One region of the Cupriavidus sp. F041 genome, then DNA from elsewhere that is predicted to be linked to it. Evidence: predicted binding sites of a transcription regulator. Region 1 holds the regulator's gene; the other holds the start of a gene.
The links. Region 1 encodes LexA, which represses DNA repair genes until DNA is damaged. Its sites were predicted from a motif close to ACTGTATNNNNATACAGT; they were not measured.

Region 1 (14,602 bases):
GGCCGCAAGGTGGCGGCCATCCTGCTGCTGGAAGACCCGGTCTGAGCCCGCCGCGCCGCCTGCCGGGCGGTGCCGCAAGTTAAGCCCGCGCCACGCTTGAAGTTTCCGGGCCCGCCCCCATCTGCCGCCACCATGGTGGCAGCACTCATGCAGCCGCCCCCTTCCTGCCCCTCCCAGGAGCCATAAGAATGACAGTCAGTCTCAGCAAGCCCGTACCCGATTTCAGCGCGCCCGCCACCGGCGGCACGTTCAGCCTTGCCGACCAGCGCGGCAAAACCGTCGTCCTGTATTTCTATCCCAAGGACAACACGCCGGGTTGCACCACCGAAGCCATGAACTTCCGCGACCAGCATGACGATTTCGTCAAGGCCGGCACCGTGGTCTTCGGCATCTCGCGCGACAGCCTGAAGTCGCACGAGAACTTCAAGGCCAAGCTGGAACTGCCGTTTGAGCTGATCTCCGATGGCGATGAAGCCGTCTGCCATCTGTTCGATGTCATCAAGATGAAGAAAATGTATGGCAAGGAAGTGCGCGGCATCGAGCGCAGCACCTTCATCATCGACGGCAAGGGCATCCTGCGCCACGCGATGCGCGGCATCAAGGTCCCCAACCACGTCGACGAAGTCCTGCAGATCGTCCGCGCGCTCTGATTCGGGCGGTTGCCGGGCCATTCCCTGGCCTTGGCGGACGGCACGTTTCTGCGCCGCAGCAACACCCTTGCAAGTCGTCTCGGCCAGCGATTGCAAAACAGAAAACGTTCGGATACATTGGCCTTTAATGAGTTCAGATTCCGGATGCCACGCTGCTTCATCGTCCCGGCCCAGGCGCTTCCTGCCACAGGCCGGTAGCGGACCTGCCGTGTCTCCGGTCCGAAAAAAAGCCGCCAAACCTGCCCCCCAGGTCTGGCGGCTTTTTTGTTTGTACTGCCCCCACGCACAGGACACGATCGGCAAGTCCGCGGCGCCAAGCGGCCGCGCCAGTGTCCTGCGCCGTTTTCCAGCCGTCTTCTCCCCCTGAAAGGAAAGCCAAGCATGCCGCTGCCGACCATGCCCGCCAAGCCTGCCCAATTGCTTGACCCGAGCGAATTCGCCCCGGTGACCAAGCTGACCAAGGCCAAATCAGCGTCGCAGGGTAAGAAACCTGTGCCGGCGCTGGAGCGTGTGGCCTTGCTGGAAACCGGAAATAGCCAAGCGGAAGGCGCCCCGGCCGTGGTGGCCCGCGCCAGCGGTTCGACGCGAGCGCGCACCAAGGATGCGCCTCCGTCCTCGCTGAAGTCCGTACCGCCGCTGGCCGCCGTACCCTCGGCGCCCGCCAAGCCAGGGCCGAGCACCACCAATCGCCGCGCGCAAAAACACGTTGGTCCCAGCAAGCTGTTCGTGCTGGACACCAATGTGCTGATGCACGACCCGTCCTCGCTGTTCCGCTTCGAAGAGCACGACGTCTATCTGCCGATGATGACGCTCGAGGAGCTGGACAACCACAAGAAGGGCATGAGCGAAGTTGCCCGAAATGCGCGCACCGTCAGCCGCACGCTGGACGCGCTGGTGGGCGGAACCGACGGCGTGCTCGACGAGGGCTTGCCGCTGGCCAAGCTGGGCAACCGCGACGCGCAAGGCAAGCTGTTCCTGCAGACCAAGCTCAACGAGATCAAGCTGCCCGACGGCCTGCCGCAGGGCAAGGCCGACAACCAGATCCTGGGCGTGGTCAGCGCGTTGCAGCAGCAATTCCCGGAGCGCCAGGTCGTGCTGGTGTCGAAAGACATCAACATGCGCATCAAGGCGCGCGCCCTGGGCCTGCCCGCCGAGGATTACTTCAACGACCAGGTCCTCGAGGACAAGGACCTGCTCTACTCGGGCGTGATGCTGCTGCCCAACGACTTCTGGGCCAAGCATGGCAAGGGCGTGGAAAGCTGGCAGGACCCGAAGTCCGGCGCGATGTTCTATCGCCTGACGGGCCCGCTGGTGCCCTCCTTCCTGGTCAACCAGTTCGTCTACATGGAGCCCAGCGACGGCAGCCTGCCGCTGTACGCACAGGTCAAGGAAATCAACGGCAGGACAGCGCTGCTGCAGACGCTCAAGGACTACACGCACCACAAGAACAATGTGTGGAGCGTGACCGCGCGCAACCGCGAGCAGAACTTCGCGCTCAACCTGCTGATGCATCCCGAGATCGACTTCGTCACGCTGCTGGGCCAGGCCGGTACCGGCAAGACCTTGCTGGCGCTGGCCGCGGGCCTGGAGCAGGTGCTCGACCAGAAGCTGTACAACGAGATCATCGTCACCCGCGCCACCGTGCCGGTTGGCGAGGACATCGGCTTCCTGCCGGGCACCGAGGAAGAAAAGATGCAGCCCTGGATGGGCGCCTTCGACGACAACCTGGAAGTGCTGCAAAAGAGCGACGACAGTGCCGGCGAGTGGGGCCGCGCCGCCACCCAGGAACTGATCCGCTCGCGCATCAAGGTCAAGAGCATGAACTTCATGCGCGGACGCACCTTCGTCAACAAGTTCGTCATCATCGATGAGGCGCAGAACCTGACACCAAAGCAGATGAAGACGCTCGTAACGCGCGCCGGCCCCGGCACCAAGATCATCTGCCTGGGCAATATCGCGCAGATCGACACGCCTTACCTGACCGAAGGCTCGTCCGGCCTCACTTACGTGGTCGACCGGTTCAAGGGATGGAGCCACAGTGGCCATGTCACGCTGGCGCGCGGCGAACGCTCGCGCCTGGCCGATCATGCCGCGGACGTCCTGTAAAGGCCACCGACCGGAAGCCCATGTAGGGCCATGTCCGGCAGCTTTGTCTGCCGGCTTGGCATAGCATCAAAGCATCCGGAGCGCCCGCCATATCGGCACCTCGCGTGCCGGCGACTGGCGGGCGCTTTTTTTTGCCCCCTCCGGCTTGTTGAATCGATGGAGACATTGATGGACAACCACCTGCACCACCATCCGGCTTGCGCCCGCAAGTACATGCCGCTACAGCCATCACGACCATTGCAATCGCGACCATTGCGACCATTGCGTCTGGCACTCGCCGGCGGCATCGCGATTGCCGCATTTTCATGGCTCGCGGCTCCCGCGCGGGCTGCCGACGACATGGTGATCCGCACCATGGGCCCGGTCAGCTATGTTTGCGGCGGCATCGCCGCGGACGAACAGCAACAGCTGGCCGCGCAACAAAAGAACTTCAATATGGGCGTCCTGTTCACCCAGGGCGAGCGCGGCGAATACGTCGCCGATGTGGCCGTACGCATGACGCGCGAAGGCCACGAAGTGGCCAGCTTCACGGCGTCCGGCCCGAAGTGCCTGATAAAGGCCCCGCAAGGCAGCTACAATATCGAAGCGACTTATAAGGGTCAGGCCAAGTCGATAACCGTCAGTACGGGCACATACAACGCACAGTTGCGCTGGTAGACCCACGGGCGGCAGCTTCGCTGGCTGCCCGCCACTGGCGCGGCACCCGACCCGGGACCGGACCGAGAAGGATGCCACCGCGCCAGATTGCCCATACCGGAAGACTCGCGCCTTTGCTGGCCGACGTCTTCGACAGCGCCCGCCTGCCAGTGCTTTGCACCGCTGCGCTGCTGCTTGCCGCCTGCGCCTCCGCTCCGCCGACGCGCCCCGGCGCCCAGTCTCGGCCATCGGCCCCGCCCATGGTCGACCCCAGCGCCGGGCTCGAAGAAGTTTCCATCCAGGCCATGTCCCTGGTTGGCACGCCCTATCGCTACGGCGGCAATACGCCTGACTCCGGCTTCGACTGCAGCGGCCTGGTGCGCTATGTAGTGCTGCGCGCCGCCAACGTCAACCTGCCGCGCACCACCGAAGCCATGGGCGACCGCGGAGTCGCGCTGGAGCGCAGCCAGGTGGCATCGGGCGACCTGGTTTTCTTCAGTACCACGGGCCGCGCCAATTCGCATGTCGGCATCTATGTCGGGCAGAACCGCTTTGTCCATGCACCCTCCACCGGCGGCACGGTGCGCCTTGAGGACATGAGCAAATCCTATTGGGCCTCCCGCTACAACGGTGCCCGACGGGTCGCGACAGGGTTTACGCCTCCGCCGGCTGCCTCACCGGCGCCTCAGCCATCGGTTGCGCCGCCGGCGCCGGTGGACGACGACCCCATCGCCGCATTCGCCAATCGCTGACGGCATACGCTCTTCCGCACCGCGACAAACAAAAAAGCCAGGCATCGCGCCTGGCTTATTGCATTCTTGTCGAAGCGGTGTCCGACCGTTCAGAGCACGTGCCGGCCAATCCACCACGCGATGGCTGCCATGAAGGCAGAAGCCGGAATGGTCAGCACCCAGGCCCAGACGATGTTGCCCGCCACGCCCCAGCGCACCGCCGACATCTTCTGCACCGAACCCACGCCGACGATGGCGCCCGTGATGGTGTGCGTGGTCGACACCGGCACGCCCAGCGCCGAAGCGATGAACAACGTGATCGCACCACCGGTCTCCGCGCAGAAGCCGCCTACCGGCTTGAGCTTGGTAATCTTCTGGCCCATGGTACGCACGATGCGCCAGCCACCGAACATGGTACCCATGCCGATCGCCACGTAGCAGGAAACGATGACCCAGACCGGCGGCTCCGCGCCGCCCTGCGCCACGTGGCCGCTGGCGATCAGCAACATCCAGATGATGCCGATGGTCTTTTGCGCGTCATTGCCTCCGTGGCCCAGGCTGTAGAGCGAGGCCGAGATCAGCTGCAGCCTGCGGAACCAGCGGTCCACCCGCGACGGCGGCGTGCGAAAGAACGTCCAGGCCACGATCACCATCATCAGCGAACCGAGCAGGAAACCCAGCAGCGGTGAGATCACGATAAAGGCCACGGTCTTGAGCAAGCCACCACCAACCAGCGCACCTGTGCCGCTCTTGGCCACCGCGGCGCCAACCAAGCCGCCGATCAGCGCGTGCGAGGACGATGAGGGAATGCCGTAGTACCAGGTGATCAGGTTCCAGGCAATGGCACCCATCAGGGCGCCGAAGATGACATAGTGATCGACGATATTGACGTCGATCGTGCCGGTTCCCACCGTGGCCGCCACCTTGAGGTGGAAGATAAAGATAGCCACCACGTTGCACATGGCGGCCATGGCCACCGCATGGTGCGGCTTGAGCACGCCCGTCGACACCACCGTGGCAATCGAGTTGGCGGCATCGTGGAAGCCGTTCATGAAATCGAACAGCAAGGCGAGCGCCACCAGCAGGGCGATCACCCACAAGCTCATTTGTATGGTCTGCATTCCGATGTGTGCCTCAGGCGTTTTCCAGGACGATGCCTTCGATGATGTTGGCAACGTCCTCGCACTTGTCGGTGATGGTTTCCAGTTGCTCGTAGATGGCCTTCAGCTTGATCAGGCGCTTGACGTCCGTCTCGTCGCGGAACAGCTTGGACATCGCCGCGCGCATCACGCGATCGGCCTCGGACTCGAGCTGGTCGATCTGCTGCGCCGTCTTCAGGATGGCGCTGGCATTGCTCATGTCTTCAAGCAGGCCGACCGCGATCTTGACCTGGTCGCAGCACTGCACGCAGATGGCGGCGAGCTTGCGCGCCTCGTCCGTCAGGCTGGTCACGTCGTACAGCGAGATGGTTTCCGCCACGTCTTCCATCAGGTCGAGGATATCGTCCATGGTGGTGATGAGCTTGTGAATCTCGTCGCGGTCCAGCGGCGTGATGAAGGTCTTGTGCAGCAGGTCGATCGTGTCGTGCGTAATGCGGTCGGCCTTCTTTTCAGTGGCCTGCACGCGGCGCGCATGCGCCTCGGCATTGGGCAGGTCGTTGACCAGCACCTCCAGCTCGCGGGCGGCGGTCACCGCGCAATCGGCATGCTGGTTGAAGTATTCGAAGAACTTGCCCTCGGTGGGCATGAATCGGCCGAACATGGAATGTTCCTTGTCGAAGCGCGGGGGCGCCGCGGGTTATTGCTGAATGAGGCAGGTACGCATTGCATGACAGCCGCCCTGGGGCGGCTGTCATCAAAACGCAATATTTTACAGGGTTGTGGAGCGAAGCCGGAGGACTTTGACAAACGGCATGGACATTCCACCGTCGTCGCCGAGCCACGATGCCCGGCAAGCCGCGCCAGGATGGGCTTCAGGTATCGTTGTCGAAGAAAGCGGGGCCGCCGCTGAAGTTGTCAAACTTCGTGAATTGACCCAGGAAGGTCAGACGCACGGTCCCGATGGGGCCGTTACGCTGTTTACCAATAATAATTTCGGCCGTGCCCTTGTCCTGCGAATCCGGGTTGTAAACCTCATCACGGTAAATAAACAGGATCACGTCGGCATCCTGTTCGATAGCGCCGGATTCACGCAAGTCGGACATCACCGGGCGCTTGTTGGGCCGCTGCTCAAGGCTTCGGTTCAACTGCGAGAGCGCGATCACCGGACAGTTGAGTTCCTTGGCCAGCCCCTTGAGCGAACGCGAGATTTCCGAGATTTCGGTCGCGCGGTTTTCACCACCGCCCGAGCCCGACATCAGCTGCAAATAGTCGATGATGATCAGGCCAAGCTGGCCGCACTGGCGCGCCAGCCGCCGCGAGCGGGCCCGCAGTTCCATCGAGCTAAGGGCCGGAGTTTCGTCGATGAACAGCTGGGCATCGTTCATGCGCTGGATGGCATGCGTGAGCCGTGGCCAGTCCTCGTCGAGCAGGCGGCCGGTACGCAGGCGGTGCTGGTCCAGGCGGCCGACCGAGCCGAGCATACGCATGGCCAGCTGTGTGCCGGCCATTTCCATCGAGAACACCGCCACCGGCAGGCCCTGCTCCACCGCCACGTGCTCGCCGATATTCAGCGAGAAGGCAGTCTTACCCATCGAGGGGCGCCCTGCAACGATGATCAGGTCGCCCGCCTGCATGCCGCTGGTCATGCGGTCCAGATCGATAAATCCCGTCGGCACGCCCGTCACATCGGTACTCGAGTCACGGTGGTACAACTCGTCGATGCGCTCCACCACCTGCGTCAGCAGCGGCTGGATCTCCTGGAAGCCCTTCTGTCCGCGCGAACCCTCCTCGGCAATGGCGAACACCTTCGATTCGGCTTCGTCGAGCAGCTCCCGCACTTCGCGCCCCTTGGGGGCGAAGGCCGCACTGGCGATATCGTCGGCCGCGGTGACCAGCTTGCGCAGCACCGAACGCTCGCGCACGATCTCCGCATAGCGGCGGATATTGGCAGCGCTAGGCGTATTCTGTGCCAGCGAATTCAGATAGGCCAGGCCGCCCACCTCCTCCGCCTTGCCAGCAACCTGCAGCGTCTCGTAGACAGTGATGACGTCGGCGGGCTTGGTGGCGGCGATCAACCGGGAGATGCTCTGGAAGATCATCCGGTGATCGAAGCGGTAGAAGTCCGCTTCGGACAGGAAATCGGCGATTCGGTCCCAGGCGGCATTGTCCAGCAGCAAGCCACCCAGCACCGATTGCTCGGCCTCGATGGAGTGCGGTGGAACCTTGAGATTATCTAGTTGGGGGTCTGCGACGGGCGCGTTCATGGGAAGGGATTATAACGGTCGCCGCCAGACAGCCGGGGGAGAATTCGCAGTCGGTTGTTACCGTGTCGGGTCAAGTGACGGCGGGGCAACCAGCCCGGTGGCAATGATGCAAACGAGGGCAGCGGCCAAACAAAAAGGCAGGAGCAAAACGCTCCTGCCTTTTTGTTTGGTCAAGCTCGATACCGGCAACCGATCCCTGCCAGCCAAACAGGCAAGCGGGACCGGTGGCAAGATCAATGCTTAGACGTGTTCGCCCAGGACGGAAACCGTCACGTCGACCAGCACGTCGGTGTGCAGCGAAACGCTGACCGGATGGTCGCCGACGATCTTCAGCGGGCCATTCGGCAGGCGCACTTGCGCCTTCTCAACCTTGAAGCCTTGACCAGCCAGTGCTTCGGCGATGTCGGCGTTGGTAACGGAACCGAACAGGCGGCCGTCCACACCCGACTTCTGGGTGATTTGCACGGTCAGGCCATTCAGCTTTTCGCCTTCGGCTTGCGCCGCGGCCAGCTTCTCGGCAGCTGCCTTTTCCAGTTCAGCGCGCTTGACTTCGAACTCGCTGATAGCGGTCTGGGTAGCACGGCGGGCCTTCTTGTTCGGGATCAGGAAGTTACGGGCGTAGCCGTCCTTCACGCGAACGATGTCACCCAGGTTGCCCAGATTGATGACTTTCTCAAGCAGAATAATTTGCATCGTGTTTTCTCCTTAACGGACCTAGGGCCGATCAGTTCTTGTGCAGGTCGGTGTAAGGCATCAGCGCGAGGAAACGCGCGCGCTTGATAGCCGTATCGAGCTGACGCTGATAGTGCGCCTTGGTGCCGGTCAGGCGGGCCGGGGTAATCTTGCCGTTGTCGCCGATGAAATCCTTCAGGGTGTCCAGATCCTTGTAGTCGATCTGTTCCACGCCAGCCACGGTGAAGCGGCAGAAGCGCTTGCGCTTGAACAGCGGGTTTTGCTGCTGGAAGCGCTTCTTGTTCTTGTTGTCACGTTTGACGAATGCCATGATTCAATCCTTTTCGAATGCTTTACATCCAGTGATGTGAAAGACGAGAGCCTTGCTGTTGCGGTGCTTGCGGGCCAGGAATCCTTCGCAGTCGAGCACCGCGCCGAGCGGAGTCCGCTCAAGCCGCTGGCCGATCTGACCGATTCCCATGGCGGCGATGGCGAATTCCACCTGCCTGGGCGTTTGCGCCTCGACCGTCTCGCCCGCGTACTGCAAGATGCAGTTGACAACGGGGACCCCGGCCGGGGTGTAACGCAAGGCATCGCGTTCCGCGAGCGTTGCGCAGAGCCTTAACTGGTTCAACGCACTCTCCCGCACCGATGCCCGCACTTGCCGCCGCGGCGTTCAACGCCCACGGCAACCACAACAGTCCGCACTTAGGCGGCCTGGACTTCGCTGGTCTGTTGCGCGGCCTTGCGGGCTTCTTCGCGCTGCACTTCCTTCATCATCGGGGACGGTGCGGTTTCGGCCTTCTTGGTCTGAACGATGAGGTGGCGCAGCACCGCGTCGTTGAACTTGAACGCGTGTTCGAGTTCAGCCAGGGTTTCCTTGCCGCATTCGATGTTCAGGCAAACGTAGTGAGCCTTGGCCAGCTTCTGAATCATGTAGGCCATCTGACGGCGGCCCCAGTCTTCCACGCGGTGGATCTGGCCTTCCTGCGACGTGACCAGCGTCTTGTAACGCTCGATCATGGCCGGAACTTGTTCGCTCTGGTCCGGATGGACGATAAATACGATTTCGTAATGACGCATTGACGCTCCTTTTGGATAAGCCGCCCGGGCGCCATGTCCGGTGCAGCAAGGTTGGATAGCCTTAAAGTATAGCGTGCTTTTGCCTTCTGCAGCAAGCCGCCTTAGTTTTCAGCGAACAGCGCCTGCAACGCAGCGGGATCCGCAGCCAGTCCGGGCGTTGCCGCCAGGGCCAGCATCAGGAGCACGCGCGCCTTATATGGATTGAGATCGCCCGCGGAGACGAAGGCACCCGAAGCCGGCCGTGGAGGTGCCGGTATTGCCACATGCCCTGCCCCGGTGCGCGAACTACGCACCACGGCCACGCCCGCCCCGGCCGCTTCCACCAGCGCATCGACCAGCGACTGGTGAACCGACCCGTTGCCTGCGGCCGCCACGACCAGCCCCGCCACACCTGCCTGCGTGAGCGCATCCACCACCAACCGGCCGGGCTCCGCGTAACTGGCAAGGATCTCCACCTGCGGCCACTTGGATGGCACGGCCCAGGCCCGGTCCGGCAACAGTCGGGGCGCACGGACAAATCGCACGAGGTCGTCCTGCACAAAACCGATCGGGCCGGCCAGCGGCGACACAAAGGCGTTGACCGCTGACGTATGTCCCTTCACCACATCTCGCCCGGCATGGATTTCCTGATTAATCACCAGTAGCACGCCCTTGCCCGCCGCCCCTGCGCTCGCGGCTACCCGTACCGCGTCCAGCAGATTCAAGGGACCGTCAGCCGACAGAGAGGTGGAAGGTCGCATCGCCGCCGTCAGCACCACCGGCACCGTGCCCACACATGCCAGATGCAGCAGCGTTGCCGTCTCCTCCAGCGTATCGGTGCCATGGGTAATCACAATGCCCGCCACATCGGCCTGCGCGGACCAGAACGCAACGCGTTCAACCAACCGGGCCCAGAGGGCGAACGACATGTCCTTGCTATCCACCTGCGCCACCTGCTCCGCCTCGACGCGGGCCACGGCGCCGAGCGCCGGCACCGCATCAAGCAGCGCCGTCACAGGCACCGTGGCCGCCTGGTACTTCGCGCTGCTGGCAGCATTGGACGAAGAACCGGCAATGGTGCCACCGGTAGCAAGCACGACGACGCGAGGCAGGAGAGACATGGCGAGATAGCGATCGAAAGCCGGAAAGGTTAAGCAGCGAGCGAAGAATGAGGCTGCAAGTGCCGCGAATTGTAACGCCCAGGCTCGCGCCACACGGCACGGTGAGCCGCGCCCAACGCACCTGTCGATGCGCAGACTCCCAAAATTCCGCTTGCACTTCACTCGATACTGTATAAAATCACAGCATACTGTTTAAACATACAGTGCTTTCCAACACGGCGACCATGGCGACCCTGACACCGCGACAGCAGCAGATTTTCGACCTGATCCGCAGCAGCCTCCAGCACACGGGCTTTCCGCCCACACGCGCCGAGATCGCCGCCAAGTTCGGCTTCTCATCGCCCAATGCTGCCGAGGAACACTTGAGGGCCCTGGCCCGCAAGGGCGTAATCGAACTCACCCCAGGCGCCTCGCGCGGCATCCGGCTCAAGGTTTCGCGCAGCGACTCAGAGCTACCAGACCAATTCTCGCTGCCAATGGCCGGCGTGATGCAGCTGACACTGCCCCTGGTCGGGCGCGTCGCGGCCGGTAGCCCGATCCTTGCCGCAGAACACATCGACCGCCAATACCAGGTCGACGCTTCGGTATTTGACGTGCAACCTGATTACCTGCTCCGGGTACGTGGCCTGAGCATGCGGGACGCCGGCATCCTCGATGGCGATCTGCTTGCGGTCAAGCGTGCCAGCGAGGCCCCGAACGGCAAGATCGTCGTTGCGCGACTGGGAGACGACGTCACCGTCAAACGCCTCAACCGCCGCGGCGACTCGATCGAACTCATTGCGGAAAATCCCGATTTCCCCAGCATTATCGTGCGCCCCGGCCGCGAAGAATTCTCTCTGGAAGGTATCGCCGTCGGCTTGATCCGACCCAGCGGCTTCTGACGAGTGCGGCTGAGGCGGGCAAGCCCGTATCACGCCGACGCCCGATTGTGCCAACGCCGCCCGCTAGTCGGGCACCGCTAACTGTTGTTGCAAGTCACCAGGTGTAGCCATGCTGCAAGCCAACCGCCTCTCCGCCCGCCGCCCCGTCAAGCCCGTACCATTCCGCCAGTCCAAAGGCGTGCGTATCTACCAGGGTGCGCAACGACGCACCATGGTGGGCAGCATGGCAGCCATCTGCCGCATGCTTGAGTTGGAGGAGTCGGCCAAGCTTTCATAGTTGGGCTACGGCAGCACTCACTTGCGCACGTCGCAGTAACCGACCTAACCGGCTGACATCGCATAAGCCAGCACAGAGAAAAATTTGTGCACAGTACTAGCCATCCGCCTTTTGGTATTGTATGATCTTGTTCTTCGTTGCTCAGCAGCCAGCTGAACAACCTCTACGGTGGCTGTAGCTCAGTTGGTAGAGTCCAGGATTGTGATTCCTGTCGTCGTGGGTTCGAGTCCCATCAGCCACCCCAAGAATTTGTCTTGCAAAACAGCGCCTTAACCAAGGCGCTGTTTTCATTTGTGCATCCCAAAGCCAGGGTCCATTCCCCCCATCTTCCCACGGTGGGAATACTTGCTAACCGCCGGTGTCGGCACCACCACCTCGATCTAGCCTGCTTCAGCACACCCCTCCCCCGTTTCTTCCACGCAGCGACCTCCCCCAATCCCTTAGCTAGTCCGCAAGAGGAATTCCAAATTCGCCGCGCTCCAGATCTCGCTCAAATGCGACTGTCCACGAAATGCCGGTAGCGGCGGGATAGACTTGGACGTCTCCGCCAACTCGGGCGACAGTGATTTTTCGGGGGATATGACTCGACCCGCTGCCTTGCGAAATGCCCTCTTCCTCGCCCACCTCGAAGTCTTCTCGAACAAATCCATGCCGCGCGCAGGCGGATTCAAAGTCGCCGCGTTCATCCACGGGCAGTTCGTGGAACAGTTTTTGAACCATGGCTATCTCCCAGAGCCCGGCAAAATCCTAGCATGACGGCAAACCAGCGCGCATAGGGCGACTGCATCCACACCGGGCAGGAGCCATCGCCAATTGGCTCCGATACTCTCCAAAAAGCCTGAGCGTGGCGGGCACGGATGGCCTGCAGCCCCCGTTACACAAGTGGGTTCATGCGCGCGGAGAGACGATCGAAAGCCGCAGGCTTTGACTACGCGACGCCGGAACGCAACTGCATGGCCATGACACTCCAGGTGACCGCGTCCCGGCCCTGCGTATCCTTACGCTGACCGAGGTAGTAATCCACCAGGCCAAACTCTCGGCCGAGTTCCAGGGTTTCCTCGGCGGAAACATCGAACATCCGCCGGCCAATGGGAACTTGGCCATGCCGGAGTGACATGATGAATCGCCCGCCCGCGGCGAGCAGCTTCGCTACTGTTTTCATCGCGACGGGCCGCTCGTCCGCGTCCAGATGCATCCATACGGCGGCAAGCAGAATCAGATCGAACTGCTCTTGCCTGGATCGCATACCCACTAGGGATGGCACGTCATCCAGCCATTCGATGGGTAAATTCGAATGGATGCGCTGCCCTTCCTGACGCAATTCGCGAGTTGGCTCCACTGCCACGACGCGATGTCCAAGCCGCGCGAGCGCAGCCGCGTCACGGCCCGACCCAGCGCCGATATCCAGTATGTTGCTGTGCCTACGCGGAAATATGTGCAGTACATCTCGATGCACGTCCTCGAAGAGGAGGTTTTCGTACTGCACTGCCAATGCAACCGCATTGCTGCCATAGCCGGCAGTACTTTCCATTGGCTTGTTCATCTGTAAGCGCGATTTTCTCCGCACGTAGCGTTGACGCCCCGAAAGGCGCAGGATTGTGCCCACGATTTTTTTCGTGGGCACAATTCATGGACGATAGCGATTTTGACTTCCTGCCGCTGCGAGTGACCAATGTCGGCGCCAACGGGAAACGCAGCTACGACAGGCAGGGCAAGCGAAGATTGATCGAGGCTTGCCTTGAACCCGGCGTATCGGTTGCCAGCATGGCGATCCGAGCCCGGGTGAACACGAACCAATTGTGGCGCTGGGTCAAGCAGTACAAAGCAGAAAGACAAGGTGGTATTGACATGGATAGCGCCGTCGAAGGCGCGCCATCGGCCTTCGTTCCGGTAGTAGAGGTTCGCGGCGTACCTCCTCAAGCCCAGCGGTCACGGCCGGCATCGCCGGAATCGACATCTGTTCCCGTGCCGCAATCTTCATCTTCGCCACAATTGGCACGCCTGTCGGCACGGCTGCCAAACGGCGTAACCATCGAGCTCGAATGCACACCGAAAGATGGGACGCTCGTGAAGGCGATGATCGCGGCGCTGGGGGACACCTGATGTTCCGCCTCGACGCTGACCTGCGGGTCTATCTGCACCGCGAGCCTATCGACTTCCGGGCCGGCCTGAACAGTCTGGTGACGTTGGTCGAGCAGTCGATGCAACTCGATCCGTTCGCCCGGGCCGTCTTCGCGTTCCATAACCGCGGCCGCAATCGGGTCAAGCTTCTGCTCTATGACCGCTCCGGATTCTGGCTCCTGATGAAGCGTTTGGAAGCAGACCACTTCGCCTGGCCACGCCGCCAGCAGGCGGTGATGGAACTCACCACCGAGCAACTGCACTGGCTGCTTGAAGGTATCGACATCGAAGCCGTTCGCCGACACCCTTCGCGGCGCTACCGGCACGCGAGCTGAGTCAGCGTGAGGGAGGCCAGGGTGCGGGCTCTGGCCATAGGCTTCGCGAGGCGGCTGCTCGCCAGGGGATTGGCCGATACCATTGATATGGATTCGACGTAAACCTGTTGGCGATGCGATTGCACTATCGTGAATGGCATGCCTGCACATGACCTCATCCCTGATCTGCCGCCTGACGTCCAGGCCTATATCCGAGAACTCGAGAAGAAGAATCTGGATCTCGAGTCGCTAGCCCAGCAACTCTCGCAGCGTATCGAGCAGCTCGAAGAGCAGTTCCGCCTCGCGCAGCTCAAACGCTACGCGCCGAGCAGCGAGAAGCTCAAGGATCGGGTGTTTGACGAAGCCGAGCAGATCGCCGCGACAGAACCTGCTGGCGACGATCCCGATGACGCGTTCACGCTGCCCGATACGGGACTTCCGGAAGTCGATGAGTCTGCACACCGCAAGCGGGGACGCAAGCCGCTGCCGGCGTCGTTGCCGCGCCAGCGCATCGAGTACGACCTGCCCGAGGAACAGAAAATCTGTCCATGCTGCCAGAGCCCGCTGCATCGCATGGGCGAGGAGACGAGCGAGCAGTTGCACATCGAGGTAAAGGCCTCGGTGTTGCAGCACGTACGGTTCAAATACGCGTGCCGCCATTGCGAGC
Region 2 (14,602 bases), 2.0 Mb from region 1:
TCATCGACAGGCGGATATACACCGATACGCCGAGCAGCAGGATCGAAACCAGGAACGGAATGCGCCAGCCCCATACGTCAAAGTTCGGGCCGGTCAGGTTGCGGCACACCAGGATCACGATCAGCGACAGGAACAGGCCGAGCGTGGCCGTGGTCTGGATCCAGGCCGTGTACGCGCCGCGCTTGCCGTGCGGCGCGTGCTCGGCCACATAGGTGGCGGCACCGCCGTACTCGCCGCCGAGCGCGAGGCCCTGCAGCATGCGCAGCCCGATCAGGATGATCGGGGCGGCCCAGCCAATGGTGTTGAAGCCAGGCAGCAGGCCCACGATGAAGGTCGAGACCCCCATGATCAGGATGGTCACCAGGAAGGTGTACTTGCGCCCGATCATGTCACCCAGGCGGCCGAACACCAGCGCGCCGAACGGGCGCACGATAAAGCCAGCGGCAAAGGCGAGCAGTGCGAAGATGAAGGCCGCGGTCGGATCCAGCCCGGCGAAGAACTGCTTGGCGATGATGGCCGCCAGCGAACCGTAAAGGTAAAAGTCGTACCACTCGAACACCGTGCCGAGCGAGGAGGCAAAAATCACCTTCCTCTCTTCGGCGGTCATCGCCGAGCTCTGGGCGCTGCTTGCGGGCACCGCCACGTTCTGTGCATTAGCCATTGTCTCCTCCGTTTGTGATCGGAATCTTTCGGGGCTGCATGCGCGCTCTAGCTCTAGCACGCACGATTACCTCCGAAGTTGCAATGGATTGTGGGTGGTGAAACTTACTGCGTTCTGACAATTTCCGCGCCGTACACCGCAAAGTGCTCGGGGTATACGCTAGGCAAAAAACGGGCGTGGCATTGCTGCGCCGCGACGCGCGCGGCTGCGGAAAATCGCACCGAAACCAGTGTTAAGGGGTGCGCCTGTATTTCTTGCTATGCAGCATCGTCATGCTGCCGGGCGGGCGCGCCACCGTTGTCGGCATCTTCGTCATTGTCGCGGTTCATGCGCCAGGCATAGAGCGCTGCCATCAGGACGTAGACGAGCAGCGCCCCCTGTGCGCCGACCCAGAAGGAGAAGGGCCAGCCGAAGAAATCGAAGCGCAGGTCGCGGGCGAACCAGGCCACGCCGAAGGTGACCACGAACCAGATCGACAGCAGCACGGCGATCCAGCGCAGGTTGCGATGCCAGGCGCGCCGTTCGGACTGGTCGGCCTGGTCGCGCCCGCCGCGTGTGTGATCGGGATCGTTCATGCTGGCTCCAGGGTGGAGGGCCGGCGCAGCGTAATGCGGAAGCAGGCGCCGGCCAGGCGCGGCTCCGTCTGGTAGACGTGATCGAGAATGCTGACGTCGCCGCCATGCTGCTGCACGATCTCTCGCACGATGGCCAGGCCCAGGCCACTGCCCTGGGTCTTGGTGCCGAGTACGCGGTAGAACCGCTCCATCACGCGCTCGCGTTCGGACACCGGGATGCCGGGCCCGGTGTCTTCCACTTCGAGATACGCGAAAGGCTCGAATGCATCGGCGCTGACCCGCACGGTAGCGTGGCCATCCGCGGGCGTGTAGCGGATGGCGTTGTCGATCAGGTTGTTGAGCATCTCCGTCAGCATCAGGCGGTTGCCTTGCACCATCACGGGGTGGTCGTCGGCATCCACGCCCAGATCGATGCGGCGCGCCCAGGCCTGCGGCAACCAGTCTTTGACCACTTCGCGCGCCAGGGCCGCCAGGTCAAGCGGCGCCATGTTGCCCGCGCCGGCCAGGTTTTCCATGCGCGCCAGCGACAGCAGCTGCGTCACCATGTGGGCGGCGCGCTCCGAGCTGCCGGCGATCTGCGCCAGCGATTTGCGCAGTTCCTCCGGCGACTGTTCGCGCTGCGCCAGTTCCGCCTGCATGCGCAGCCCGGCCAGCGGCGTTTTCATCTGGTGGGCGGCATCGGCGATAAAGCGCTTTTGCGTCTGCACGGAAACGTCGAGCCGCGCCAGCAGGTCGTTGAACGAGGCCACCAGCGGCGTGATTTCCTGCGGCGCGGCGTGTTCGTCGATGGGGCTGGTGTCGCCGGGATTGCGTGCGCGGATGCGCTGCTGGATCGCGGTCAGCGGGGCCAGCCCGCGCGTCAGGCCGAACCACACCAGCACCACCGCCAGCGGCAGGATCACGAACTGCGGCAGGATCACGCCCTTGATGATTTCGTTGGCCAGGCGCGCGCGCTTGTCGAGGGTTTCGCCAACCTGCACCAATACCGGCTGCGCGTCGCCGCCCTGCTTGAGATCGACATAGGTGTAGGCCACGCGCACGTCGTTGCCCGCGATGCGGTCGTCGCGCAGCGAGACCAGCCCGGCATGGCCGCGGTCGTCTTCGCCTGGCAGCGGCATGTCGTTGTCGCCGGCGACGAATTCGCCATGCGTGCCCACCACCTGGTAGTAGATATTGTCGGTTTCATCGGCGCGCAGGATCTCGCGCGCGGACAGCGGCAGTTGCAGCGTGACGCGCCCGTTGACCTCGCGCACCTGCTGCGAGAGCACGATTGCGCTGGCCTCCAGCGAGCGGTCGAAAGGGCCGTTGGCGATCGATTTTGCCACCAGGTAGGTCACGGCAATGCTCATCGGCCACAGCAGGAGCAGCGGCGCCAGCATCCAGTCCAGGATCTCGCCGAACAGCGAGCGCGGCGACGGGTGGCCGGCGCTGTCTTCAAGGTGTGGCAGGGCCTCGGCCAGCGCTTCGTCGCTGACGATCTCGTCAGGCGCGGAGGGAGGAGGGGCGGCGCGCGCGGGCCGCTGGCGCCGCCGGGGCAGTCGCAGCAGGCTCATTGGGAAAAGGTGTGGCAGGGCCTGGCGGCGTGGCCGGCAGGCAATGAAGCAAGGATGGCGCGGGTTCTGTTGCTGATTCCGATTCTAATGGCGACTCCTAGTCGTGCGCCACGGCGGCCTGGAATTTCTCCAGGCAGTAGCCCAGCCCGCGTACCGTGGCAATGCGGATGCCACCCACCTCGATCTTCTTGCGCAGCCGGTGCACATAGACTTCGATGGCGTTGTTGCTGACCTCCTCGCCCCATTCGCACAGGTGGTCGACCAACTGCTCCTTCGACACCAGCCGCCCGGTGCGGGTGAGCAGGATCTCAAGCAATCCCACTTCGCGCGCCGAGAGATCCAGCATCTGATCGTTCAGGTAGGCGATGCGGCCGACCTGGTCGAAGGCGAGCGGGCCGTGGTGGGTCAGCGTGGCGCCGCCGCCCGTGCCGCGCCGCACCAGCGCGCGCACCCTCGCTTCCAGTTCCGACAGGGCGAAGGGCTTGGCCATGTAGTCGTCGGCGCCCAGGTCCAGGCCCTTGACACGCTCGTCGACGCCATCGGCCGCGGTCAGGATCAGCACCGGCAGCATGGCGCCGCGCGTGCGCAGCCGCTTGAGCACCTCCAGCCCGGGCATGCGCGGCAGGCCGAGATCGAGGATCAGCAGGTCGAAGGTCTGGGTCGACAGTGCGGAATCGGCTTCGACCCCGCTGGCCACATGGTCGACGGCATAGCCCGAGTGACGTAGCGAGCGCGTCAGGCCGTCTGCCAGCACATCGTCATCTTCGGCGATCAGAATACGCATGGTTGTCTCCACCCTGGCCCGGCTGTGTCGCCCCTTTCCATCAAATGACGCGGGCGGGACTTGCCAAGCATACTGTTTTTTTATACAGTACCCGCTTATGCCGGTCGCATTCGATTTGTCTTCGATGCAAACCGGGCTTTACCGAATTTGTACTGGTTTTTTACCGAACGTTCGCCCCAATGTTTGCCCCTGCTGCCAGGTTCATCGTCATCAGGAGTTCGCGGCGCGGCGCGGGCTGGGCGGTTGCCCGCAAAAAGCGGGTGGCGCGCCACATGCGGCCTATTTATACACCATTGACGGAAGGACGACCATGGATGACGGCAAGAAGGCGAGTGCTGGCGTAAGCGCCGAAAAGCAGAAGGCGCTGGCGGCCGCGCTGGCCCAGATCGAGAAGCAGTTCGGCAAGGGCTCGATCATGAAAATGGGCGATGCCGAAGTCGAGCAGGATATCCAGGTCGTGTCCACCGGCTCGCTGGGCCTGGACATCGCGCTGGGTGTCGGCGGCCTGCCGCGCGGCCGCGTGGTGGAAATCTACGGTCCGGAATCCTCGGGCAAGACCACCCTGACGCTGCAGGTCGTGGCCGAGATGCAGAAGCTGGGCGGTACCTGCGCCTTTATCGACGCCGAGCATGCGCTCGACGTCAACTACGCCAGCAAGCTGGGCGTGGCGGTTGGCGATCTGCTGATCTCCCAGCCGGACACCGGCGAGCAGGCCCTGGAAATCACCGATGCGCTGGTGCGCTCGGGCTCGGTCGACCTGATCGTGATCGACTCGGTGGCGGCCCTGGTGCCCAAGGCCGAAATCGAAGGCGAGATGGGCGATTCGCTGCCCGGCCTGCAGGCCCGCCTGATGAGCCAGGCGCTGCGCAAGCTGACCGGCACCATCAAGCGCACCAACTGCCTGGTGATCTTCATCAACCAGATCCGCATGAAGATCGGCGTGATGTTCGGTTCGCCCGAAACCACCACCGGCGGCAATGCGCTGAAGTTCTACGCCTCGGTGCGCCTGGATATCCGCCGCATCGGCTCGATCAAGAAGGGCGACGAGGTGATCGGCAACGAAACCAAGGTCAAGGTGGTCAAGAACAAGGTCTCGCCGCCGTTCCGCGAAGCCTTCTTCGACATCCTCTATGGCCAGGGCATCTCGCGCCAGGGCGAAATCATCGACCTGGGCGTGGACGCCAAGATCGTCGAGAAGTCCGGCGCCTGGTACAGCTACAAGGGCGAGAAGATCGGCCAGGGCAAGGACAACGCGCGTGAATACCTGCGCGAAAATCCCGATATCGCCGACGAGATCGAAAACAAGGTGCGCGAATCGCTGGGCGTGGTGCTGATGAACGGTACGCCGGCCGCCGCCGTGGCCACCGCCGAAGACTGAGCTTCGCCGGCCGGGGCGCTCCCGGCCGCGAACCCCGCCCGGGGCGGCACGCGCAGCGACGCGCGCCGCCCCGGTTTGCGTTTTTGAAGCGCATTTTCGTAGCTCGATGTCGAGCTCACACTACCGAGCTCCGTCTTCATGGCCACCCGTCCCCCACTTTCCCTGAAGGCCCGCGCCGTGGGCTTCCTGTCGCGGCGCGAGCACAGCCGGGCGGAACTGGCACGCAAGCTGGCCCCGCACGCCGACTCGCCCGAAGCCCTGGAGCAACTGCTGGATGCGCTGGAGCGCGAGAACTGGCTGTCCAACGAGCGCTTCGTCGATAGCCTGGTGCACCGGCGCGCCAGCCGCTATGGCGCCGCCCGCGTCATGCAGGAAGCCCGCACCCACCAGCTCGGCGGCGAACAGCTCGCCGACCTGCAGGAGCGCCTGCGCGGCTCCGAACTGGAGCGCGGCCGTGCCGTCTGGCAGAAGCGTTTCGGCACGCCACCCGCCACGCCCGAGGAAAAGGCCAAACAGATCCGCTTTCTGGTGGCGCGCGGTTTTTCCCGCTCGGTGGTGAGCCAGGTGATCAAGGGGGCGGATGAGTGGCTGGACGGCAGCGACTGATGCCGCCGGCGGACCTGTCGGATCGCGGTCCGAAGTGATGCCGCGATGGCGTCTTGCACTGGCGCGGTGCGCATACCTGTATTGCCAGTAGGCGTATTCCGCGCTGACCGCATGTGATCCGGGCACCGGTTCAGTCCCGCGCATCCGCGCATATTTGCGCTCCACAGCGCTTGCCCGTCACTCGACAATTCCCGGCAACAGCCCGGGGTGCAGTTTGTTCCCGGCCAAAGTTGGCCGGCATGTTAAAATCCTGCGGTTTTCCGGCCCAGCCGTCCTTTTCTCCCGCTCCTGCCTGGTGTTATGCCGCTTTCCCCGCCCGTCAATCGCGCCCTGCGCCACCGTCGTGCCATCACGGCCGAGGCCTATCTTAGGGACGATGGCCTATGGGATATCGAAGCGCGCCTGACCGACACCAAGCCCCGCGAGATCCCGCTTGCCGGTGGCGGCGTGCGCCCGTTGGGCGAGCCGCTGCATGATTTGTGGCTGCGCATCACCATTGACCTGCGCATGAACGTCGTGGACGTCGATGCCTGTTCAGACTGGGTACCGTATCCCGGCCAGTGCGACACCATCGGCCCGGCCTATCGCAAGCTGATCGGCCTGAACCTGATGAAGGGTTTCCGCAAGGCGGTGAAAGAGCGCTTGTCCGGCGTGTCGGGCTGCACGCACCTGACCGAACTGGCCGGCGTGCTGCCGACCACCGCGATCCAGGCCTTTGCCGGCGACGTGTTCAATATCCGTGACGCCGGCACCGAAGACACCAATCCCGAACCGCCTTACCAGTTGCACGGCTGCCATGCCCTGCATTTCGAAGGTGAGGTGGTGCGCCAGTTTTACCCGCGCTGGTATGGTCACCAGCCAAAGCCGAGGATCAAGACCGAAGGGTCGCAGATCCCGGCGGCGCAACCTTCGGAGGCGCTCGCCGCCACCGATGGCGGCGCCACGTCCCGCAGGCCTACCGGCACCTCCGGCTAAGCCAGGCCGGCCTGCTATCCGCCGAGATTCCATCTCCACTTTTTACGCCTACCCGAAAGGAAACACGCATGAATATCCATGAGTACCAAGGCAAGGAAATCCTGCGCAAATACAATGTGCCGGTTCCGCGCGGCATCCCCGCGTTCTCGGTCGATGAGGCCCTGAAGGCTGCTGAACAACTGGGCGGCCCGGTATGGGTCGTCAAAGCGCAGATCCACGCGGGCGGCCGCGGCAAGGGTGGCGGCGTGAAGGTGGCCAAGAGCATCGACGAGGTCAAGACCTACGCCACCAACATCCTGGGCATGACCCTGGTCACGCACCAGACCGGCCCGGAAGGCAAGAAGGTGAACCGCCTGCTGATCGAAGAAGGCGCGGACATCAAGAAGGAGCTGTACGTCAGCCTGGTCGTCGACCGTGTTTCGCAAAAGGTGGCCCTGATGGCCTCCAGCGAAGGCGGCATGGACATCGAGGAAGTCGCTGCCCACAGCCCGGAAAAGATCCACACGCTGATCATCGACCCGTCCGCCGGCCTGCTGGACGCTGACGCCGACGATATCGCCCGCAAGATCGGCGTGCCCGACGCAAGCGTTCCCCAAGCCCGCCAAGCCCTGCAAGGCCTGTACAAGGCGTTCTGGGACACCGACGCATCGCTGGCCGAAATCAACCCGCTGATCCTGACCGGCGACGGCAAGGTGATCGCACTGGACGCCAAGTTCAACTTCGACTCCAACGCCCTGTTCCGTCACCCGGAAATCGTCGCGTACCGTGACCTGGACGAAGAAGACGCGAACGAAATCGAAGCTTCGAAGTTCGACCTGGCCTACATCTCGCTGGACGGCAACATCGGCTGCCTGGTGAACGGCGCCGGCCTGGCCATGGCCACCATGGACACCATCAAGCTGTTCGGCGGCGAGCCGGCCAACTTCCTCGACGTGGGCGGCGGTGCCACCACCGAGAAGGTGACCGAAGCCTTCAAGCTGATGCTCAAGAACCCGAACCTGAAGGCCATCCTGGTCAACATCTTCGGCGGCATCATGCGTTGCGACGTGATCGCCGAAGGCGTGATCGCTGCATCCAAGGCCGTGTCGCTGTCCGTGCCGCTGGTCGTGCGCATGAAGGGTACCAACGAAGAGATCGGCAAGAAGATGCTGGCCGACTCGGGCCTGCCCATCATCGCGGCCGACACCATGGAAGAAGCCGCCCAGAAGGTCGTGGCTGCTGCCGCGGGCAAGTAAGCCAGACGCGAACACGAACGCCAGCAGCGCGCCGGGGCCAGGCCTTCGCGCGCTGCTTTGAGCCAAGCAAAGGATTACAGCATGTCGATTCTGATCAATAAAGACACCAAGGTCATCACCCAGGGCATCACCGGCAAGACCGGCCAGTTCCACACCCGTGGCTGCCGCGACTACGCCAACGGCAAGAACTGCTTCGTTGCCGGCGTGAACCCGAAGAAAGCCGGCGAAGACTTCGAAGGCATTCCCATCTACGCCAGCGTCAAGGATGCCAAGGCATCGACCGGCGCCACCGTTTCCGTGATCTACGTGCCGCCCGCCGGCGCCGCTGCCGCGATCTGGGAAGCCGTTGACGCCGACCTGGACCTGGTGGTCTGCATCACCGAAGGCATCCCCGTGCGCGACATGATGGAGCTCAAGGACAAGATGGTGAAGGGCAACAAGAAGACCTTGCTGCTCGGACCCAACTGCCCGGGCCTGATCACGCCTGACGAAATCAAGATCGGCATCATGCCGGGCCACATCCACCGCAAGGGCCGCATCGGCGTGGTGTCGCGCTCGGGCACGCTGACCTATGAAGCAGTGGGTCAGCTGACCGCGCTGGGCATGGGCCAGTCGTCGGCAGTGGGCATTGGTGGCGACCCCATCAACGGCCTGAAGCACATCGACGTCATGAAGATGTTCAACGACGATCCCGAAACGGACGCCGTGGTCATGATCGGCGAAATCGGTGGTCCGGACGAAGCCAATGCGGCTTACTGGATCAAGGAAAACATGAAGAAGCCGGTGGTTGGCTTTATCGCTGGCGTGACCGCGCCTCCGGGCAAGCGCATGGGCCACGCCGGCGCGCTGATCTCGGGCGGTGCCGACACGGCGCAAGCCAAGCTGGAAATCATGGAAGCCTGCGGTATCAAGGTCACCAAGAATCCGTCGGAAATGGCTCGCCTGCTCAAGTCGATCCTGTAATAGCGAACAGCAGCTTTTCCGCCTGCGGGCGGGAGAGATTGCCGGAGCCGGTGCGGCTGCATGACTGCAACCGCACATCGGATCTCGATGCCCCCGCCTCCGTGCGGGGGCATCTCATTCTGGAGCGCCAGTCACCTAGGGTATCTCCGGAGGCGCGCGACATGCCGATTGAAACCGAATCGAAAGCTTGATACGGTAAATCTTCATGTCTGAAGACTCAGACATCCGAAATTCCGTGAGCACCGGTGATAATCGGTACGCATGTGGCGTTCGAATCATAATTTAGAAACTCGAGGAGCTTTACCGTGGAACTGCTGTCCTCCACCGCGTTCTGGATCGCGTTGGGATCCATCATCCTGACCAACATCGTGCTCTCCGGCGACAACGCCGTGGTGATCGCACTGGCCTCCCGCAACCTGCCGCCCGCCCAGCAGAAGAAGGCCATCTTCTGGGGCAGCGCCGCTGCCATCATCATGCGTGTGGTGCTGACGGTGGCCGCGGTCAAGCTGCTGAGCCTGCCTTACCTGAAGATCGTCGGCGCCTTGCTGCTGGTCTACATCGGCGTGCAGCTGCTGACCGGCGAAGACGACGAGGACGGCCACGACGCCAAGGACAATATCTGGTCCGCGATCCGCACCATCCTGATCGCCGACCTGGTGATGTCGCTCGACAACGTGGTGGCCGTGGCCGCCGCAGCGCAGAAGGGACCGGAAGGCAGCCAGCTGATGCTGCTGATCGTTGGCCTGGGCCTGTCGATTCCCCTGATCGTGTTCGGCAGCACCATCCTGCTCAAGGTCATGGACCGCTTCCCCATCATCATCGTGCTGGGTGCGGCGCTGCTGGGCTACCTGGCAGGCGAGATGCTGGTGAGCGATCCGGTGGACGCTGCGTGGTTCGAGATGCATGTGCCGCATGCACACCTGGTGTTCGGCGCCATCGGCGCGGCGCTGGTGGTGGTGGTGGGCAAGCTGCTGCAGAAACGGTCGGTACAACCGGCCTGACGGGCGAAAGTCCGCCGGCAGACTGCCTGTCCAAATAGAAAAAGCGCCTTTGGGCGCTTTTTCTTTGCCTGCTCCCCGAGCTATCATCCGCCTTTTGCCAACGTGGCATAACAAGGCGCTCCGCATGCTGCCCTCCCGGTCAGCCATACCCCTCAGCTTCCTCGCCGTCGCACTGATTGCGCCGCTACTGGTCTCCCGTCACACGCTCCCGCTTGCCACTTTCTACGGCGAATGGGCCTCGGCATTATTGTTCGCGCTGGCCGTCATCGCGCTTGCTGCCGCGGCAAACCGGCAAGCCTCGGGGCTCGCCTATCGAGACGTTCCCGCTCAATTCCCCTGGATCGCCGCCTTTCCTCTTTGGCTGATCGCCACTGGCGTCACGCAAGGGCTGACCGGCATGAGCGACCTGTCGGGCAGCCGGCTGATCACCGAAATCGTGCTCGCGCTTGCCGCCGCGGTGATATGGGCAGCCTGGCGGCAAGGCCGGACAGCGTCCCCGCTGGAGCGCCAGGCGATGACCGATGTGCTCGCGATTGCCTGGCTGGTGGCCGGATTGCTCGGCACGCTGGCGCAGTGGGTCCAGGTCTTCGGCCTGGAGCCCGACACGTTCGGGATGGTTTCCACCTACTTCTACGACGACAACCGACGCCTGTGGGGCAACCTCAACCAGCCCAATCACCAGGCCACGGTTGATGGCCTGGCGCTTGCGGCGGCCGTGTGGCTGGCCGCGCGCGGCTGGCTGCGGCCACCAGCCTGGCTGGCGGCGGTGCTGTTGCTGGAGAGCGGTATCGTGTTGTCCGGATCGCGCACCGGTGTCCTCCATGTCGGGCTCGCCTCGGCCTACGCATTGCTCGCCGCATGGATGGCGCACGGGGCAGGGCGGGCCGGGCCGGGTGCGATGCAACGTCCGCGCTACGCCGGCCGCAACCCCATGAGCCGGCCAGCCGGGCTTACCTTCGCCGCGGTGGCGATGGTGGTGGTGCTGGTGATCCTGCAGCCGCTGATGAAGAGTGCGGGACAGGTCTTCGACTGGCGCCTGTTCGATACGCTGGCGCAGTTGCAGGGAGCGGACCAGGTGTCGGCGCGCGGGGCGCTGTGGTCCCATGCCTGGGCGATGTTCCGCGCGCATCCCTGGCTGGGGGTGAGCTGGGGCGAGTTCGGCTGGGCGCAGTTCCAGCAGTTGGCGCAAGTCGGCGTGACGGTGGAAATGTCCCTGCATGCGCACAATGCGCTGCTGGACCTGCTGGCGAAGACGGGCCTGGTCGGCACCGCCGGCGTCGTGCTCTCATTGCTGGCCTGGCTATGGCGCGTAGCGCACCGGCGGCTGTGGCTTGGCGACGGGCCGGACCGGGCGCAGACGGTGGTGGTGCTCACGTGGCTGGCGATGCTATGCGCGCATTCGATGCTGGAATACCCGCTGCACTACCTGTATTTCATGCTGCCGTTCTGCTTCATGCTGGGCTGGCTGGAGCCCTCGGGGTTCGGCCGCGTGCGCGCGCCGCGCTGGCTTGCAGTGCTGGCCGTTGGGGCGTTCATCGGCGTCACGGCCGCCATCCTTGCCACCATGTGGCAGGACTACCGGCGTGCCGAGGCACGCGAATATGCGCGCGCCGAAAACCGGGAAGCGCTGCCGATGCCGCATTTCTGGTTTCGCCAGGCGGCCGCGGCGGACGCGACCGAGGATGCCAGGATCACGCCGGAGAATGTAGCGCAGCTGCTGGCGCCCCATATCGCCGCCGTCCACCTGCTGCCCACGCCTACGCTGATTGCCCGCACCGCCTGGCTGCTGGCCTTGAGCGGCGATCCCGTCCAGGGCCGCGCATGGCTGGAGCGCTTGCATTTCTACTTTGCTGGCGACGAGGCAAACCAGTTCGCCGAACTGGCCCGCTTCTGCACCGAAGTCGACGCGGCGGCGCGGCCACGCGATTTCTGCGACTGGGTGAAGGCGCGCAATAAGGGCAAGCCGGAATAAACGCTCCACGTCAGGCGGATCGCGGCGCGCGGGGTCTGCCTACGCGGCTGCAGCACCACGGGCCGGGGCTCGCAGGGTTACTGCGGCGGGTAGTAGCCCGGAGGGGGCGGCGGATAGTAGTAAGTCGGCGCGGCAGGCCGCGGGGCCGCCGCCATATTGCCGTAGACCGGCACCCGATGACCGCTGGCGTACATGCACTGCACATAGGCAGCGTCGTACTGGCGCTGGCTGCCGTAGCCGGCGTATTGGGCATTGCTCGCGCCGATCGCCGCGCCGGTGAGCAGGCCGACGCCTGCACCCACTGCCGCGCCGGAGCCGCCATTGAACGCCGCACCCGCTGCCGCACCCAGCGCGGTGCCGACCGCGGCGCTGCCGACCGCGCTGTTGGTTGCCGCCTGGTTGGCGGTCACGCCACCCACCTGGCCGAAGGCGAACTGGCGGCAGGCATAGTCGTCGGCCCGGAACTGGTCGAAGTTCTTGCCGGTGCCTGGCAGCACCATCACGCTGGGACCGCTGGGCATCACGGCACAGCCGGCCAGAACAAGCGCCGCCAGCGGCAGGCTCAGCAAGATCGGGAGTCCAGGCAAGCTGGGGCGGTCAAAGGCATTCATCTCGGCACCTCGGTACCTCGGTCATCGAAACATTGCGCACAGCGGTACTGCTCGCCGCAGGTTGAAAACGCGCTCCAGGCGCTAAGCGGGTGGCTCCGCCGGAACCTTCTGCCAGCCGCCGGGGCAGGCCTTGATATACGGGTAGTAGCCATCCGGCCTGGCGCAGTGATACCAATACGCCTGCTGCTGGGGCGCCGGTGCCGCGACAGCGCCGCTGTTCAATTCCAGCGTGCCGTCCTGGCCCTGCTCTATGTATTGCGGTGGCGAAGTCGGCACTCCCACTGCCGCCGGCGGATAGTAGTAGCCAGGGGGGTAATAGTAGGGGTAGTAGGGGTAGCCCCAGCCATATCCATACCCAAAGCCGGGACCGACATAGATCCCCACGCTCCCATGCCAGCCACCGCCCCCGTGCCAGCCTCCACCGCCATGTCCGCCCCCGCCCCCGCCGTGGCCGCCTGCCAGGGCCGTCCCGCCCGAACCCAGTGCCGCCAACACCAGCAAAAGCTGGCCAACCCTACGCCCGTTCATGTTGCTCACCCTGGATCGACGCGGAACGATGTCCCGCGGGGGCTGCACCTGCACCCCCTTAACTGCATTGAATACCAATTTGACGCATGTGGCGCGGTGCCCCCTGCTGGCGAAATGCGGCGTTACGCTTGTTACAGCGGAAGGGGCCACGGCGTAAGCGTGTGTCGTGGCGGATAAGAGAGTCGGGGGGCGGTGATGTGGATCGGATACTTGCAGGCGCGCGCCAGAGATCCGGCGGGATCCCATCTTTGATTGCCGTGGGCCACTGCCCTGCAAGTGCAGAGGGGGAGAAATCCCTGGATGAAGTCGAAACCAAGAACGTAACGGGCTCCTGCGGTGCGTCAATCGTTCGTGTCTTGGGGATAACGGATGTTGTTGGTGATTTTCATGGCATCGAACTGGACGCCGGGAAAATCATTGTTCGATCGTGTCTGTCCAAGGAGATGGTTCTTGGATTTGATAACGGTATTTTGTCTGACCAAAATGGCGTCGCGTGGGCCCCGACAAAATCTGGAAATAGACCTGGGAATTTGGCTGAAAGCTTAGTGGATAACGCTTTTTCGGAGTAGTGTTCATACCATTGCCGGTAGTGTCGTCTACAGTGAACTGGCTTTCGGGGCCCCGCGTCGCCGGCGTGGCGACGCGGGGTATAAGGTAGAGCCTACGCAGACTCACTGCGCCTTGAGATAACCTACATAGTAGATGCCGATGACTCTGCCAAGGGGATCCTGTATTGGCTCATAGCCTGTGATATAGGACTTTCCGAGAATGTCGGCATCGCCATAGTACGCGCCACCGCCGCGAATTGCCGCGATAGCCTTGCCGTTGGGATCGAGTACGGTGCCAATGGCACGCGACCCATCGTCTTTCTGCACATTCGTTGCCACACGGATGAATTCCTCACCGCTCTTCACGAATAGCGTTGCGGTACCGCCCACCGTGTTTTTCACATCGTCAACCACGGTAAAATTATTGTTCATTTTGTTGGCGCCAAAATACAACGCCGGCGCGGGCTTTCCGGCAACGGCTTCTTCTCCTTTGATCGCCGGTGCGCCCATATTGAGCGCTTTCATCTTCAACAGCACCATGCCATACCTGACGTTGTCCACCGATTGCGCATGACCCATGGTGGGGAGAAAAATCGAGAATGCAATTCCATGTGCTGCCAGGACAACCCAGCGCAAAATGAAATTCATCCGCTTTACATTCGGCATCATGTCATCTCCGAACAGGATTGCCGATGCAACGGGGCGGCAACATCCCCGGGACAGGATCGATTGCCCATTCATCCGTTTGGAGTATAGGTTGCCGTGATTTGCTTACTAGCACGATGGCAAATAGCACTCCTGGAAACCATTACTTGGCGACAGCGGGAAATTCAACGAATTGGGGGCGATAAAAGTCGTTGCTTCCGGTGGAAATCCGTTGCGCGAAACCCGGCCCTGCCGCTTGTTCCCGATGCCGCATCGATCCCATCTCCCGTGTCCATTTGGAGAGAATTTGGGCAAAATCGATTCTGCGTCACCCCATGGCAGCCGTTGCTGTCAAGGCAATGAGGCAATTGGTCAGCGGGGCGGGCGATGACGTGCGTCAGGCTAAGGCTTGTCAAACAATCGCTTAACTGTCGCCGGCCACCCAGTCCCCGGACTTCCCCCCATGCTTCTCCAGCAGCTTCACATCCCCCATCACCATCCCCCGGTCCACCGCCTTGCACATGTCATAGATGGTCAACAGTGCCACCTGCACGCCGGTCAGCGCTT

Region 2: recA (recombinase RecA) is a predicted target of LexA. The motif match lies at 3,645-3,662, and genes of this name have one in related genera.

Annotation. Positions count from the first base shown of each region.
Region 1 covers NZ_JBVASY010000002.1:2,389,149-2,403,750, forward strand. Annotated here, with positions in the region: gene ACZY0R_RS28330 (Mth938-like domain-containing protein) at 1-45, shown strand, start outside; gene ACZY0R_RS28335 (peroxiredoxin) at 189-650, shown strand; gene ACZY0R_RS28340 (PhoH family protein) at 1,032-2,756, shown strand; gene ACZY0R_RS28345 (hypothetical protein) at 2,970-3,413, shown strand; gene ACZY0R_RS28350 (C40 family peptidase) at 3,485-4,144, shown strand; gene ACZY0R_RS28355 (inorganic phosphate transporter) at 4,234-5,244, opposite strand; gene ACZY0R_RS28360 (DUF47 domain-containing protein) at 5,258-5,884, opposite strand; gene ACZY0R_RS28365 (replicative DNA helicase) at 6,096-7,487, opposite strand; gene rplI (50S ribosomal protein L9) at 7,728-8,180, opposite strand; gene rpsR (30S ribosomal protein S18) at 8,212-8,490, opposite strand; gene priB (primosomal replication protein N) at 8,494-8,793, opposite strand; gene rpsF (30S ribosomal protein S6) at 8,868-9,242, opposite strand; gene ACZY0R_RS28390 (asparaginase) at 9,344-10,342, opposite strand; gene lexA (transcriptional repressor LexA) at 10,567-11,223, shown strand; gene ACZY0R_RS28400 (hypothetical protein) at 11,333-11,500, shown strand; tRNA gene ACZY0R_RS28405 (tRNA-His) at 11,669-11,744, shown strand; gene ACZY0R_RS28410 (hypothetical protein) at 11,945-12,220, opposite strand; gene ACZY0R_RS28415 (class I SAM-dependent methyltransferase) at 12,429-13,043, opposite strand; gene tnpA (IS66-like element accessory protein TnpA) at 13,130-13,603, shown strand; gene tnpB (IS66 family insertion sequence element accessory protein TnpB) at 13,603-13,956, shown strand; gene tnpC (IS66 family transposase) at 14,095-14,602, shown strand, end outside.
Region 2 covers NZ_JBVASY010000002.1:367,367-381,968, forward strand. Annotated here, with positions in the region: gene ACZY0R_RS18725 (MFS transporter) at 1-661, opposite strand, end outside; gene ACZY0R_RS18730 (DUF4212 domain-containing protein) at 919-1,236, opposite strand; gene ACZY0R_RS18735 (sensor histidine kinase) at 1,233-2,789, opposite strand; gene ACZY0R_RS18740 (response regulator) at 2,887-3,573, opposite strand; gene recA (recombinase RecA) at 3,884-4,951, shown strand; gene recX (recombination regulator RecX) at 5,090-5,557, shown strand; gene ACZY0R_RS18755 (DUF2889 domain-containing protein) at 5,858-6,532, shown strand; gene sucC (ADP-forming succinate--CoA ligase subunit beta) at 6,601-7,767, shown strand; gene sucD (succinate--CoA ligase subunit alpha) at 7,849-8,730, shown strand; gene ACZY0R_RS18770 (TerC family protein) at 9,036-9,731, shown strand; gene ACZY0R_RS18775 (PglL family O-oligosaccharyltransferase) at 9,856-11,703, shown strand; gene ACZY0R_RS18780 (YMGG-like glycine zipper-containing protein) at 11,781-12,314, opposite strand; gene ACZY0R_RS18785 (hypothetical protein) at 12,396-12,842, opposite strand; gene ACZY0R_RS18790 (hypothetical protein) at 13,091-13,411, shown strand; gene ACZY0R_RS18795 (Cache 3/Cache 2 fusion domain-containing protein) at 13,514-14,059, opposite strand; gene moaC (cyclic pyranopterin monophosphate synthase MoaC) at 14,460-14,602, opposite strand, start outside.